2 regions of the Nonomuraea sp. 3N208 genome follow, and region 2 is predicted to be linked to the other one. Evidence: riboswitches for the same ligand, from Rfam matches in the RefSeq annotation. Region 2 holds a riboswitch; the other holds the start of a gene.

Region 1 (7,834 bases), on a different contig from region 2:
TCCCTCCTCGGCACCGCCCGCATCGAGCCACTGCTGCGCCGCATCAGGCGCAGCATGGAAGGCGCCGGTCTGTACGTCGAGTCCGCCAAGGGCGAGTGCAACCTGGGCCAGCACGAGATCGCCTTCCGCTACGACGAGGCGCTCAAGACATGCGACAACCACGCGATCTACAAGAACGGCGCCAAGGAAATCGCCGCCCAGGACGGCAAGTCGATCACCTTCATGGCCAAGCCGAACCAGCGCGAGGGCAATTCCTGCCACATCCACATCTCGCTGCGCAGCGTGGAGGGCGATCCTGTGATGGCGGGCGAGGGGCCGTACGGGCTGTCGCCGCTCGGCGCCCGCTTCATCGCCGGGCAGCAGGCCTGCCTGCGTGAGCTCACCCTCATGTACGCCCCCAACATCAACTCCTACAAGCGCTACGTGCCCGGCAGCTTCGCCCCCACGGCCGTCAAGTGGGGCGTCGACAACCGCACCTGCGCGCTCCGCCTCGTCGGCCACGGCCAGTCGCTGCGCGTGGAGAACCGGGTGCCGGGCGGCGACGTCAACCCGTACCTGGCGGTGTCCGCGCTGATCGCGGCCGGCCTGTACGGGATCGACAACGAGCTGCCGCTGGAGGACCCCTTCGAGGGCAACGCCTACGCCTCGGGTGCCGAGACCGTGCCGCACACGCTGCGCGACGCGCTCGCCCTGTTCGAGGGGTCGAAGCTGGCCCGCGTGGCGTTCGGCGAGGACGTGGTCGAGCACTACGCGAACAACGCGCGGGTGGAGCTGGCCGCGTTCGACGCGGCGGTGACGGATTGGGAGATGTTCCGTGGGTTCGAACGGATGTGAGCATGAAGATCGTTAATCCGGCGACCGAGGACGTGCTCGCCGAGGTCGAGATGGCCGACGCGGCCGAGGTCGACCGGGCGGTGGAGCGTGCCGGGAAGGCGTACCCGGCGTGGCGTGACGTGGCGCCCGGTGACCGGGCGCGGCTGCTGCGGCGCTTCGCCGACCTGGTGGGCGAGCACGGCGAGGAGCTGGCGGGGCTGGAGCTGGCCAACGCCGGGCACCCGATCGGGAGCGCCCGCTGGGAGGCCGGCGCCGTACGCGACGTCCTGCACTTCTACGCCGCCGCCCCCGAACGCAACCACGGCAAGCAGATCCCGGTGCCCGGCGGCGTGGACATCACGTTCCAGGAGCCCCTGGGCGTGGTGGGCGTCATCGTGCCATGGAACTTCCCCATGCTGATCATGTCATGGGGCGTGGCCCCCGCGCTTGCGGCCGGTAACACCGTGATCGTCAAGCCGGCGGAATGGACTCCGCTGACGGCGCTGAGGCTGGCGGAGCTGGCCTTGGCGGCGGGCCTCCCCGAGGGGGTGCTCCAGGTTCTGCCTGGGGCAGGGGAGGTCGCGGGGGCCCGGCTGGTCGAGCATCCGGACGTAGCCAAGATCGTCTTCACCGGCTCGACCGAGGTCGGCAAGGAGATCGCCGCCAAGGCGGCGGCGCAGGTGAAGCGGTTGACGCTGGAGCTGGGCGGCAAGTCGGCGAACATCGTCTTCGCGGACGCGGATCTCGAGAAGGCCGCGAAGACCGCGCCCTACGCCGTCTTCGACAATGCGGGCCAGGACTGCTGCGCCCGTTCCAGGCTGCTCGTCCAGGCCGACGTGTACGACGAGTTCATGGCCCTGCTCGCGCCCGCCGTCCAGGGCGTCAGGGTCGGCGACCCGCTCGACGAGAGCACCGAGATGGGCCCGCTGATCAGCGCCGAGCACCTCGAACGGGTCCGCGGCTTCGTCCAGGACCCCTACCTGCAGGGGTCCTGTCCGGAGGGGAAGGGCTACTGGTTCCCGGCGACCGTGCTGACCCCGGAGGTCACCGACCGGGCGTTCACCGAGGAGATCTTCGGGCCCGTGGTGTCGGTGGCGCCGTTCAAGGACGAGGCGGACGCCGTCAGGATCGCCAACGACACCCCGTACGGACTGAGCGGCTCCATCTGGACCCGCGATGTCGGGCGGGCGCTGCGGGTGGCCAGGGCGGTCGAGTCGGGTGCGCTCTCGGTGAACTCGCACTCCTCGGTCCGCTACTGGACGCCCTTCGGCGGCTTCAAGCAGTCCGGCCTCGGCAGGGAGCTCGGCCCGGACGCCCTGGCGGCGTTCACCGAGACCAAGAACGTCTTCATTTCCTGGGAGTGACATAGTGCAGCGGTTGCAGGATCGGGTGGCGGTCATCACCGGCGCGGGCAGCGGCATCGGGCTCGCCACGGCCCGCAGGTTCGCCGATGAGGGCGCCAAGGTCGTCTGCGTGGACGTCGACGAGGAGGCGGGCGCCAAGGCCGCGAACGAGGTCGGCGGCCTCTTCGTCAAGGCCGACGTGACCAGCGAGGACGACGTCGTCAGGATGTTCCAGACGGCGTACGACACCTACGGGAGCGTCGACATCGCCTTCAACAACGCCGGCATCTCGCCGCCCGACGACGACTCGATCCTGGAGACCGGCATCGACGCCTGGCGCCGCGTCCAGGAGGTCAATCTGACCAGCGTCTACCTGTGCTGCAAGCACGTCATCCCGTACATGCGGCGGCAGGGCAAGGGCTCGATCATCAACACGGCGTCGTTCGTGGCCGTCATGGGGTCGGCGACGTCACAGATCTCCTACACCGCTTCCAAGGGCGGCGTGCTGGCGATGTCGCGGGAGCTGGGCGTGCAGTTCGCCAGGGAGGGCATCCGGGTGAACGCCCTGTGCCCCGGGCCGGTGAACACGCCGTTGCTGCGGGAGCTGTTCGCCAAGGATCCGGAGCGGGCGCAGCGGCGGCTGGTGCACGTTCCGGTGGGGCGGTTCGCCGAGGCGTCGGAGATCGCGGCGGCGGTGGCGTTCCTGGCGAGTGACGACGCGTCGTTCATCACGGCCAGCGAGTTCCTGGTGGACGGCGGCATCTCCGGCGCCTACGTGACGCCGCTCTAGGAGGAATCTTGCGTCCGGTCATCGGGATCACGTGTTACGTCGAGCCGGCGAAGTTCACGGTGTGGGCGGACATGACCGTCGCGTTGCTGCCGTACATGTACGTGGAGCAGGTCGTCCGCGCCGGCGGGCAGCCGGTCGTGCTGCCGCCGGCCGGCGATCCCGCGCGGCTCGTGGAACGGCTGGACGGGCTCATCCTGGCCGGCGGGGGTGACATCGACCCGGCGAGGTACGGCCATGAGCCGGAGGAAAAGATTGGGTATGTCCGCGGCTTCCGGGATGAAGCGGAGTTCGCGGTGCTGGCCGCCGCCCTCGACGCCGGACTGCCGTACCTGGGGATCTGCCGCGGCCTCCAGGTCCTCAACGTCGCCCTCGGCGGCACCCTGCACCAGCACCTCCCCGACGTGGTCGGGCACGAGGGGCACTCCCCCGCGCCCGGCCGTTTCGGCCCCCTGCCCGTCGTCCCCGTGCCAGGCACGCGCCTGGCCAAGGCGCTGGGCACGGAACCCGTGACGGTCCCGCACTACCACCACCAAGCCGTCGACCGGCTCGCCCCCGGCCTCACGGTCTCGGCGACCGCCGAGGACGGCACGATCGAGGCGGTCGAAATGGACTCGGGGTCGTTCACGATGGCAGTGCAGTGGCACCCGGAGGCGGCCGAGGACTGCGCGATCTTCGAGACCTTCGTGGCGGCCTGCCGCTAGCGGACCTGCTTGAGCACGCTGTCCAAGACGACGACGCCCGCGCCGTACTTCTGGTCGAGCTTGCGGCGCAGATCGTCGCCGGCCACCCAGGTGGCCACCTTCACCTGGTTCGTGATCTCATCGGTGGACGCCGACACGAGGCCGTCGCCCACCGCGGTCTCGGCCTCCCGCTGGATGCGCTGCAACTCTGCCTCGCTGTGCCGGGCGCCGGTCACGCACAGCGCGCCGCCCCACACCTCGCGGATCCACCCCTCGCGGCCCTGAAGATCGCCGGTGAACCTCAGGTTGACCACGTATTTGCGCGCGTCGAGGGTCTCTTCCTGCTCGGGGTCGGGCTCTGTCCCGAGCCGGTCGATCCAGGCTCCCGCGAACTCCTTGACCGTCCTGGCCCGCTCGATCGCCTCCTTCATGGTCCGCTCCGTCGTCTTCGCGGGCTCGACGGGCCGCCAACCGCCCGCGGGCTCGGGGCACGGGCTCGCGAACCTGTCCTGCCCCTCCGGATCCTCCTGGCCCCGTACCGGCTCCCCCGGCGGCTCGGTCAGCGTCAGCTTGCCGCCGTCCCAGGTGCCGACCACCCGGTACTCGCCCCATTTCACGTCGCGCAGCGACTCGTGCTTCACCTTGCTCCAGTCCCAGCCCACCACATCCGGACCACCGCACTGCGGCGGGAGCGAGTCGGCCACCGCCATGCACAGCTGCGGCCCGTGTCCGCCGCCTTCGAGCACCGTCAGGCTTGCCTCGTATCGAGGAGGCGGCGCCGGGGAGGCGGCACTCTCGGTGCCGCAAGACGTGATGGTCAGGGCGGCCGCGAGCCCGAGCGCCGCCGTTCGCTGATTCATGCCCCTTCAACGTGACCGCCGCCCAAGCGGTTCACGGGCGGTGCGAACGCGACAAGACCCCCGTAACGGCACTAGGCTTGCGGACATCACCGACGAAACCGTGCGGGAGAGCACCCTGACAGCCGGTCAGGGTCCCTGAAGGAGCAAGCCCTCCCCGCGAACCTCTCAAGGCAAAGGACCGCACGGACGAGGTGTCCTCTGGAAAGCAGGCCTGTGGGCCTCGCCGAAGGTGAAAGTCCGGCAAAACCCGGGCGAAGCTCTCAGGCATCGATGACAGAGGGGGAGGATGCTGGCATCCGATCCTGTCCTGAGGTGCGATAAATGTCCCGACCGACACCGCTACGAGACGTTCACGAGAGCCTCGGCGCTACGCTCACCGACTTCGCGGGGTGGCTCATGCCCCTCCGGTACGGCAGCGAGTCCGCGGAGCACAACGCCGTCCGGCAGGCGGCCGGGCTGTTCGACCTCTCGCACATGGGCGAGATCTTCCTGACGGGCCCGCAGGCCGGTCAGGCCCTGGACTATGCGCTGGTCGGACACCTGTCGGCGCTGGCGCCCGGGCGGGCCAGGTACACCATGATCGTGAACGAGCGCGGCGGAGTGCTCGACGACCTCATCGTCTACCGGCTCGGGGACGAGGAGTTCATGGTCGTGGCAAACGCCTCGAACTACGAAAAAGTCGGAAATGAGCTGAAAGAGCGCGCGAAGGCGTACAACGCCGTCGTGGACGACCGCTCGGACCAGTACGCGCTCATCGCCGTCCAGGGCCCGCGTTCCCACGAGATCCTCGCCACGCTCACCGATGCCGACCTCGAGGGCCTCAAGTACTACGCGGGCCTGCCCGCGCTCGTGGACGGCCGGCAAGCGCTGATCGCCCGTACCGGCTACACCGGCGAGGACGGGTTCGAGCTTTTCGTGGCCAACCAGGACGCGGTGCCGCTCTGGCACGCGCTCATGAAGGCGGGCGAGCCGCACGGGCTCAAGCCCGCCGGCCTGTCCAGCCGCGACACGCTCCGCCTCGAGGCGGGCATGCCGCTGTACGGCAACGAGCTCAACGCCGAGCTCACCCCGTTCGACGCGGGGCTGGGCAGAGTGGTGAAATTCGACAAGCCCGGCGACTTCGTCGGCAGGTCGGCGCTGGAGGCGGTCAAGGACGACACGCCGCGGCGCAGACTCGTCGGCCTGGTCGCGCGGGGCCGCCGGGTGCCGCGCCACGGCTACCCGGTCACCAAAGACGGCGCCGTCGTCGGCGAGGTCACCAGCGGTGCGCCTTCCCAGACTTTGGGCAAGCCCATTGCGATGGCCTACGTCGACGCCGACGTCGAAGAAGGCCTGGCTGTGGACATCCGGGGCAGCCAAGAACCTATGGACCTGGTAGAGCTGCCCTTTTACAGGAGGAAGAAGTGAGCAACATCCCTGACGAGCTGAGCTACACCAAGGAGCACGAGTGGGTGGCTGGGCTCGATGACGGGCTGATCGTGACCGTCGGCATCACGGCCTACGCCGCCGAGGCCCTCGGTGACGTGGTCTACGTGCAGCTCCCCGATGTCGGTTCGACCGTCGAGGGCGGCGACTCCGTCGGCGAGGTGGAGTCGACCAAGTCTGTGAGCGAGATCTACACGCCCGTCGCCGGCGAGATCGTCGAGATCAACCAGGCCGTCGTGGACGACCCGTCGGTCGTCAACAGCGACCCGTACGGCGAGGGCTGGATGTTCCGCGTCCGCACGGAAGGCGACGCGGAGGACCTGCTGTCCGCCGAGGAGTACACCGCGCTCACCTCAGGCGAGTCCTGACCCACTTCGCCGGGGCCCTGGCCAATGCCGGGCCCCGGCCTTGTATGAAAGGCGCCCATCAATGGCGATCAGCGTCTTCGACCTCTTCAAGATCGGCATCGGCCCCTCCAGCTCGCACACGGGCGGACCGATGGCCGCCGCCCACAAGTTCGCCCGCGGCCTGCACGAGGACGGCCTGCTGCCGCGCGTGGCGCGCGTCGAGGCCATCCTGTACGGCTCGCTCGGCCTGACCGGCAAGGGCCACGGCAGCGACAAGGCCGTCCTGCTGGGCCTGTCGGGCGAGAAGCCCGAGCTCGTGGACGTGGACACGATCGACGACCGCCTGGCCGCGATGCGCGCCTCGGGCACCGTCAACCTCTACGGCACCCACGAGATCCCCTTCGTCGTCGGCCAGGACCTCATCTTCGAACGCAAGATCTCCCTCCCCGAGCACCCGAACGGCATGCGCTTCACCGCGTACTCCGCCTCCGGCGAGAAGCTGCGTGAGAAGGTCTACTTCTCGGTCGGCGGCGGCTTCGTCGTGGATGAGAAGGCCACCGGCGCCGACCGCATCAAGCCGGACGACACCGTCCTGCCCTACCCCTTCACCACGGGGGAAGAGCTACTCAAGCACTGCTCGAACACGGGCCTGTCGATCTCCGCCCTGATGCTGGAGAACGAGAAGGCCTTCGGCCGCACCGAGGAGGAGATCCGCGCCGGGATCCTCAACCTCTGGCAGGTCATGTCGGACTGCGTCCGCCGCGGCATCGCCAAGGAAGGCGTTCTACCAGGCGGCCTCAAGGTCAAGCGCCGCGCCAACCAGCTCTACCGCCGCCTGCAGACCGAGCCTCCGGAGAAGGACCCGCTCCAGGCCATGGACTGGGTGACACTCTTCGCCCTGGCGGTCAACGAAGAAAACGCCGCCGGCGGCCGCATCGTCACCGCCCCCACCAACGGCGCCGCCGGCATCATCCCGGCCGTCCTGACCTACTACACCCGCTTCGTCCCCCACGCCGACGACGACGGCGTAGTCCGCTTCCTGCTCACCGCCGCCGCCATCGGCGTCCTCTTCAAAGAGAACGCCTCGATCTCGGGAGCCGAGGTCGGCTGCCAGGGCGAGGTCGGCTCGGCCTGCTCCATGGCCTCCGCCGCCCTCACGGAGGTCATGGGCGGGACGCCGGAACAGGTGGAGAACGCCGCCGAGATCGGCATCGAACACAACCTGGGCCTGACCTGCGACCCGATCGGCGGCCTGGTGCAGATCCCCTGTATCGAACGCAACGCGGTCGCCTCCAACAAGGCGATCACGGCGGCGAGAATCGCCTTGCGCGGCGACGGGAAGCACTATGTGGCCCTCGACAAGGCCATCAAGACGATGAGGGACACCGGCCGGGACATGCTGGACAAGTACAAGGAGACGTCGCGAGGCGGCCTAGCCGTCAATGTCATCGAGTGCTGACCTGACCGATGGCACCCCGGCTAAGCGGTGGCCACCTCACATGGCCGGGTGATGAGGGCGCGGTGCCACCCGAACCGGGCGGCAAGTTGCCGCCCGGTCAGCCATGCATCCAGTCGT
Region 2 (7,834 bases):
GAGCTCGCCGAGGTCCTCGCTCTCGGTCGGCTCGATCATCAGCGTCCCGGCCACCGGGAACGACATGGTGGGCGCGTGGAAGCCGTAGTCGATGAGCCTCTTGGCCACGTCGTCCACGGTGACGCCGGTCTCCTTGGTGATCTGCCGCAGGTCGACGATGCACTCGTGGGCCACCAGCCCGCCCCGCCCGGTGTACAGCACCGGGTAGTGGGGGGCCAGGCGCCGGGCGAGGTAGTTCGCCGACAGGATGGCCTGCTCGGTCGCAGCGGTGAGGCCGTCCGAGCCCATCATCCTGATGTACGCCCACGAGATCGGCAGGATCCCCGCCGACCCGTACGGGGCCGCAGAGACGGGCCCGACGGGCGTGTCGTTGTGCAGCGGGTGGCCGGGCAGGTAGGACGCCAGGTGGCCGCGCACCGCCACCGGGCCGACGCCGGGGCCGCCGCCGCCGTGCGGGATGCAGAACGTCTTGTGCAGGTTGAGATGGGACACGTCGGCCCCGAACTCGCCCGGCTTGGCCAGCCCGACCAGCGCGTTGAGGTTGGCGCCGTCGACGTAGACCTGCCCGCCGGCCTCGTGCATCTTGGCGCACACCTCGGTGATGCTCTCCTCGTACACGCCGTGCGTCGACGGGTACGTCACCATGATCGCGGCCAGCGTGTCACGATGCTTGGCGATCTTGGTGTCGAGGTCGGCCAGGTCCACGTTGCCGTCGGTGTCGCAGGCCACCACCACCACCCGCATGCCGGCCATGACGGCGCTGGCCGCGTTGGTGCCGTGCGCGGAGGACGGGATGAGGCACACGTCGCGCCCGGTCTCGCCGTTCGCGTGGTGATAGGCGCGGATGGCCAGCAGCCCGGCGAACTCGCCCTGCGAGCCGGCGTTCGGCTGGATCGACACCGCGTCGTAGCCGGTGATCTCGGCCAGCCAGCGCTCCAGCGTGCCGATCAGCTCCACGTAACCCTCGGCCTGGGCCGGCGGCGCGTACGGGTGCATCGCGGCGAACTCGGGCCAGGTGATCGGCTCCATCTCGGTGCTGGCGTTCAGCTTCATCGTGCAGGAGCCGAGCGGGATCATCGAGCGGTCCAGCGCGATGTCCTTGTCCTGCAGCTTGCGCAGGTAACGCAGCATCGCCGTCTCGGAGTGGTGACTGTGGAAGACCGGGTGGGTCAGGTACGCCGACTCGCGCAGCAGTGCGGCGGGCAGCGCGTCGCCGTCCAGCGCCACGTCGGAGCCGTCCACGCCGAACGCCGCCCACACCGTGGCCACCTCGGCGGCGCCGGTCTTCTCGTCGCAGGCGACCGAGACGTGGTCGGCGTCGGCCTGCCAGAGGTTGACGCCCCGCTCGGCGGCCGCGGCGACGACCTCGGCGGCCCGGCCGGGCACGCGGACCAGGACGGTGTCGAAGAACTCGCGGTGCACGACCTCCAGGCCCGCCCCCCGCAGCCCGTCGGCGAGGGCGACGGCGTGCCGGTGCACCCGGTGCGCGATGCGGCGCAGGCCGTCGGGGCCGTGGTAGACGGCGTACATGCCGGCGATGACGGCGAGCAGCACCTGCGCGGTGCAGATGTTGCTGGTGGCCTTCTCGCGGCGGATGTGCTGCTCACGGGTCTGCAAGGCCAGCCGGTAGGCGGGGTCGCCGTCGGCGTCCACGGACACGCCGACCAGGCGGCCGGGCATCTGCCGCTGCAGCCCCTCGCGTACCGACATGTAGGCGGCGTGCGGCCCGCCGAACCCGAACGGCACCCCGAAGCGCTGCGAGGAGCCGACCGCGATGTCCGCGCCCAGCTCGCCCGGCGCGGCCACGAGCGTGAGGGCCAGCAGGTCGGCGGCGGCCACGACGAGCGCGCCCGCCTCGTGCGCGCCCGCGGCCACGGCGCGGAAGTCACGCAGCCGTCCAGAGGCCCCGGGGTACTGGACGAGCACGCCGAAGCACTCGGGCAGCTCGCCGTCGAGCGCGTGCTCCACGAGCGTGATGCCGAGCGGCTCGGCGCGAGTGGCCAGCACCCGCTTGGTCTGCGGCAGCGCGTCGGCGTCGACCAAGAACACGCTGCTCTTGGACTTGCCGGCACGCCGGGCCAGCGTCATGGCCTCGGCCGCGGCCGTGGCCTCGTCGAGGAGGGAGGCGCCGGCCACCGGCAGGCCGGTGAGGTCGGAGACGACCGTCTGGAAGTTCAGCAGCGCCTCGAGGCGGCCCTGCGAGATCTCCGGCTGGTACGGCGTGTACGCGGTGTACCAGCCCGGGTTCTCCAGCAGGTTGCGGCGGATGACGGCGGGCGTGATCGTGTCGTGGTAGCCCAGGCCGATCATCGAGGTCAGCACCCGGTTGCGGCCGGCGAGGACACGCAGCTCGGCGATCGCCTCGGTCTCGCTCGCGGCGGCGGGCAGCTTGAGCCGGTCCTTGGCCCTGATGGCCTCGGGGACGGCCACGGCCACCAGGTCGGACACGGACTCGAAGCCGACGGCCTCGAGCATCCGCTGCTGCTCGGCCTCCGACGGGCCGATGTGCCTGGACGAGAACGGCGGAGCTGACAGGTCGGTCATGGACAGTGCCTCCTGAGGCTATGGAGACCGGCGCCAGGGCGCGGGCGAGTGCCGGATCTCCCCACTCTGTCAGCGCGACGTCGCCGCGACCTGAGAGCTTCACCCCCGCGAAAGGGGCTTGCACCGTCGGTGAGGCACGCCTGGCGGGCGCGCCTGCTTTCCAGAGTTGCCTCGCCCGAGCGGTACGGGGTGCCTGAGAGATTCCGGGGAGGGTTGCTCCTTCGGCGCCCAGGGACCCAGGGTCCCAGGGACTCTCCCGCACGGGGTCGTCAGCCTTGCTGTCCTAGATTACAACCCCTGTGTGTTACAAGGGCATTTCACCCTATCCGTCGGGCGCGGCGGCGCCGGGCGAGCTCGTCAGCGGGGTGGTCGGCCGGGACGGTGTCCTCGACCGCCGCTCTTTCCCCCGGCAGCTCCGCGAGGGATCCCTCGACCTCGCGCCACACCCGGCCGAGAGCGATGCCGAACACGCCCTGGCCGCCCTGGAGCAGATCGATCACCTCATCGGCCGAGGTGCACTCGTAGACGCTGACGCCGTCGCTCATGAGCGTGATCTGGGCGAGGTCGGCGACCCCGCGATCGCGCAGATGCTGCACCGCCGTACGGATCTGCTGCAGCGACACCCCGGTGTCGAGGAGCCGCTTGACGACTTTGAGCACCAGGATGTCGCGGAAGCTATAGAGGCGCTGGGAGCCCGAGCCTTGCGCGGCCCTGATCGTGGGCTCTACCAGGCCCGTGCGCGCCCAGTAGTCGAGCTGCCTGTAGGTGATGCCGGCCGCCGCGCAGGCCGTGGGCCCGCGGTATCCGATGTCGCCCGGCAACGCCGACGGCTGCTCGTCGAAGAGCAGACCCTGCTCCCCGGCACGCTGCCGCGCGTTCTCACGCCGCACCGGATCTTCCTGGCCGGCCGTCTTTCCCTCGCCGCTGCTGACCGCCACGCGGACCTCCGGCTTTCTCTCATCCCGTGGCCTGATCTGGGGGTTCATGAAGGGCGGCCACGGGTTTCACTTGCACCGTAGGACCGTGACCATGCTCAGTCAACGATCCGGCTCGGCGCGTCGTGAAGCGTAAATGCACCGAAATACCTACCCCGCTCTGCCGAAGTCTTCGGGAGTGATCGTGTCAAGGAACTCCCTGAACTTCTCCACCTCGTCCTCTTGGTCGTCAGGGATGACCACGCCGGCCTCCTGGACCACCTCCTCGCTGGCGAAGATGCGTGCTCCGGTGCGCAACGCGAGCGCGATCGAGTCCGACGGCCGCGCGCTCACCTCCACGCCATTGGAGAACACCAGGTCGGCGAAGAAGATGCCGTCACGCAGGGCGACGATGTTGACCGCCCGCAAGCCGACGCCCAGGGCGCTCAGCACATCGCGAAAGAGGTCGTGGGTGAGCGGCCGCGGCGGGGGCTCCTCTGCCTGGGCCAGGGCGATGGCGGTCGCCTCGGTCATGCCAATCCATATAGGAAGGAACCGCTCCCCGTGTGCCTCCTTGAGCAAGACGATCGGCTGATTTGTGGGCATTTCAACTCTTACGCCCACGACCTCCATCTGCAACACGGGCTGCTCCGTATTCCTGACCGGTCACCCGGCACAGCTCTTCGCTCGACTGGGTACTTCAATTCAACGTAACACCCGGCGAGCCTGGAATGTGCCGTCGGCTCCCTGCTCGCCTAGCTCTCAACGCCCCAGGACCGACCGTACGCCCGTGCGCACCAGTGATGCGTGCAAATCGAGCAGGAGGGACGACAGCTCCCTGGCGGTCTCCTCAGCCTCGCCGATGGCCCCGGGGGCGCGCCGTTTCAGCACCGGCGCCACGGCCTGCTCGACCAGGCCGCACTCGCGCTCGGCCGCCGCCTTGACCGCGCGCAGGTGCCGGGCGTGCAGGCCGAAGCGGGCCAGGGCGCCGACGGTGCGCGCCACCTTCAGCGCCTCCTCGTCGTAGCGCCTGGCCACGGGGGCGAGCAGGCCGTAGTCCTCCAGCTCGGTGAGCGTCTCCTCGTCGATCCCCGCGGACTCGAGCAGCTCGGCACGGCTGAGCTTGATCTCCTGCGTCTGCTGCACCGCGCGGGGACGGCCGAAGCTCTCGGCCATCCTGTCCTTGATCACCCGCAGCGGCAGGTAGTGGTCGCGCTGCTCGGTGAGGATGAAACGCAGCTGCTCGACGTGCAGGTGCGTGAACTTGCGGTAGCCGGAGGGGCTGCGCTCGGGCTCGATCAGCCCTTCGCCCTCCAAGAACCTGATCTTGGAGATCGTGACATCGGGGAACTCGCCCTGCAGGAGCGCGAGCACCTCCCCGATGCTCATATGCGAGCGTGCCGCCTGCGGACTCATGAGGCCTCCGGCCTCATGAGTCCGGACGGAGCTGTGTCCATTGGTCGCTCGCTACGCTCGCTCATGAGTCCTCCGGCCTCATGAGTCCGGACGGAGCTGTGTCCATTGGTCGCTCGCTACGCTCGCTCATGAGTCCTCCGGCCTCATGAGTCCGCAGGGAGCTGTGTCCATTGGTCGCTCGCTACGCTCGCTCATGCCCCCGCGTTGCCCCGCATGAGGAAGACCAGGCGGAACTTGCCGATCTGCACCTCGTCGCCGGAATGCAGCGGCACCTCCTCGATCCGCTCCCTGTTGACGTAGGTGCCGTTGAGGCTGCCGACGTCGCGGACGGAGAACTGGCCGCCGCGATGCCGGTAGAACTCGACGTGGCGGCGGGAGACCGTGATGTCGTCGAGGAAGATGTCGCTCTCCGGATGGCGCCCGGTCGTGGTGAGGTCCTTGTCGAGCCGGAAACGACTGCCCTGGTTGGGGCCCCTGGTCACCGTGAGCAACGCCGCGCCTGGTGGCAGCTGCTCGACGAGCGCCCTCTCGGCCAGGAGCATGTCGCCTGTCTCAGCCTCGTATGCCTCGATTCCCGCGACAGAGATCGTCGACGTGGTGTCCCCGGAGACCTCGGGTCTGGTCAGCGGTGACCCACAACGGGAACAGAAACGGGCATCCTCGGGGTTGGCGTGCCCGCACTGCGTGCAGTAGACGCTCGGCATCGATCGGCTCGGCCTCCTACCGCGAAGACGCGGCGACGGTGCTCGGGGCGCGCCTCGCTTCGCTTTTTCAAGTTTGCGAATGCCGCAACATACGCTGATCAGCGGCAAAGGTCAACTCGGGGCGCTGGACGGTGGTTTGGACGCAGACAAAGTTACCGCCGCTTCCGCCCCGTGGTCCATGCCGCCGCGCGTTTCAACATTACGATCTTGCGGCGCCGTCCGCGCGCATCGGCGGTGAACTCTTTCACATCACGCTCGGTGACCGGCCCTAGATGACGGGCGGCGCTCAGGTGGAGGCCTGCTCCACGATGCGCGCCCAGCGTTCGAGCAGGGTCTGGGCGCCGTCCATGTCGGAGGCCTCGGCCCACAGGTCGGTGAGGGGCTCGGTGGCGGCGGGCAGGATCAGCACCCACCTCCCGTCGTCGTGGGTCACGCGCACCCCGTCGGTGGTGTCGATGACGTGGCCTTCGGCCTCGGCCTCGGCCGCCTCGATCACCGAGCGCATGACGGCGCCCTTGGCCGCCCAGGGCGTCGGCACGGCCCGCTTGAGCAGCTTGATCTCGGGGATCCTGGCGTCGATCTGGCTGAGCGACAGGCGGGTGCGGGCCACCAGCCCCAGCAGGCGCATGAACGCGGCCAGCCCGTCGATGGCCGGGCTGAACTCGGGCACGACGAACCCGCCACGCCCGTCCGCCGCGAAGATCATGTCGGGTCCTGCGGCGGCCGAGGTGAGGGCGTCCAGCGCGGTGGAGGTCCACTGCACCTCCACGCCGTGGAAGCGGCAGACCTGCTCGGCGACCCTGGTCGTGGTGACCGGCAGCGCCACCTGGCCGCCCCGGCGCTCGGCGGCGACGAGGTCGAGCACGACGAGCAGCGCGCGTTCGTCGTTGATGAGCTGGCCCATCTCGTCCACCAGGGCGATGCGCTCGCCGACGGGGTCGAACCGCACGCCGAACGCCGCACGGGAGGAGCTGACCAGCTCCGACAGGCGCTGTAGGTCGCGGCGGCGCTCGGCGAGCGTCTCGGTGGGCGAGACGTCGTCGAGGCGGGCGTTGACGGTCAGCACCTCCACCCCGAGCCGGCCGAGCAGCGAGGGCAGCACTAGCGACGAGGTGCCGCCGGCGCAGTCGACGACGACCTTCATGTCCCTGACGCCGTCCATGCCGACGTGGCGCAGCAGCTCGCGGGTGTAGTCCTCGACCGCCCTGGCCGGGTAGGTGAGCTCGGCGATCTCGCCGGGGAAGGCGCGGCGGAACTCCTGACGGGAGAAGACCCGCTCCAGCTTGCGCTGCGCGGCCGGGGGCAGGTCGGCGCCGCGGCCGTCCATGATGACGATGTCGACGCTCTGCGGGTCGCCGGGCGTGGTACGCAGCGAGATGCCGCCGGCGGCCGACTCGCGCCCGGTGTGGAAGCGCGCCACCGGCAGCGGGGCCGCCTCCAGGTCCAGCACGTTGATGGCGCTGGCGGTGAGCGCGGCGTTGACGGCCCGCTTGAGCGCCCTGGCGGCCAGCGAGCAGTCGCGGGAGGTGACGACATGCTCGCCCTTGTTCAGGGTGGTGGCGTACGCGCTGGCCAGGCGCACGCACAGCTCGGCGGTGATCTCGACGTTGACCAGGCCGCTGACGCCCCTGGGGCCGAACAGGTTGCGCTGGCCGCGTGACTCCCAGATGACGCTGGTGTTGACGACCGCGCCCGCCTCGATGGTCTTGAACGGGTAGACCTTGACGCCGCTGGAGACGTACGCCTCGGCCTCGATGACGCATTCGTCACCGACGACGGCGTTCTCCTCGATGCGGGCGCCGGCCATCACGTCGGTGCTCTTGCCGATCACGCAGCCGCGCAGGTGCGCGCCGGGGCCGAGGTAGACGTTGTCATGGACGATCGCGCGGTGCAGGAACGCGCCCTCGCGGACGACCACGTTGTTGCCGAGCACGGTGTACTCGCGTAGTTCGGCGCCCGCCTCGACCTTGGCGTAGTCGCCGATGAGCAGCGGGCCCTTGAGCACGGCGTCGGGGTCGACCGCGGCCGACTCGGCGACCCAGACGCCGGGTGAGAGCTCGAAGCCGCCGATGTCCAGGGCGACCTTGCCGGACAGGGCGTCGGCCTGGGCCTTGAGATAGCTCTCGTGGGTGCCGACGTCCTCCCAGTAGCCGTCGGCCACGTACCCGTAGATGGCGGCGCCGCGCTCGAGCAGGGCGGGGAAGACGTCGGATGACCAGTCGACGGGTTCGCCGGCCGCCACAGCGTCGAGGATCT

Evidence for each region. Region 2 has a riboswitch for glycine ahead of gcvP (aminomethyl-transferring glycine dehydrogenase). Riboswitches for the same ligand answer to the same signal wherever they lie in the genome.
Region 1: it holds a riboswitch for glycine, as region 2 does, so the genes downstream of both, gcvT (glycine cleavage system aminomethyltransferase GcvT) here and gcvP (aminomethyl-transferring glycine dehydrogenase) in region 2, are expected to answer to the same signal.

The regions. Positions count from the first base shown of each region.
Region 1 covers NZ_JBQQBR010000001.1:308,574-316,407, reverse strand. The annotation lists gene ACTWPT_RS01505 (glutamine synthetase family protein) at 1-834, shown strand, start outside; gene ACTWPT_RS01500 (aldehyde dehydrogenase family protein) at 837-2,177, shown strand; gene ACTWPT_RS01495 (3-oxoacyl-ACP reductase) at 2,182-2,946, shown strand; gene ACTWPT_RS01490 (gamma-glutamyl-gamma-aminobutyrate hydrolase family protein) at 2,955-3,647, shown strand; gene ACTWPT_RS01485 (hypothetical protein) at 3,644-4,486, opposite strand; glycine riboswitch at 4,580-4,677, shown strand; glycine riboswitch at 4,678-4,773, shown strand; gene gcvT (glycine cleavage system aminomethyltransferase GcvT) at 4,808-5,893, shown strand; gene gcvH (glycine cleavage system protein GcvH) at 5,890-6,279, shown strand; gene ACTWPT_RS01470 (L-serine ammonia-lyase) at 6,341-7,717, shown strand.
Region 2 covers NZ_JBQQBR010000017.1:53,541-61,374, reverse strand. The annotation lists gene gcvP (aminomethyl-transferring glycine dehydrogenase) at 1-2,544, opposite strand, end outside; glycine riboswitch at 2,601-2,714, opposite strand; glycine riboswitch at 2,715-2,813, opposite strand; gene ACTWPT_RS25690 (MerR family transcriptional regulator) at 2,862-3,482, opposite strand; gene ACTWPT_RS25685 (bifunctional nuclease family protein) at 3,630-4,100, opposite strand; gene ftsR (transcriptional regulator FtsR) at 4,221-4,874, opposite strand; gene ACTWPT_RS25675 (FHA domain-containing protein) at 5,066-5,578, opposite strand; gene ACTWPT_RS25670 (sugar phosphate nucleotidyltransferase) at 5,865-7,834, opposite strand, start outside.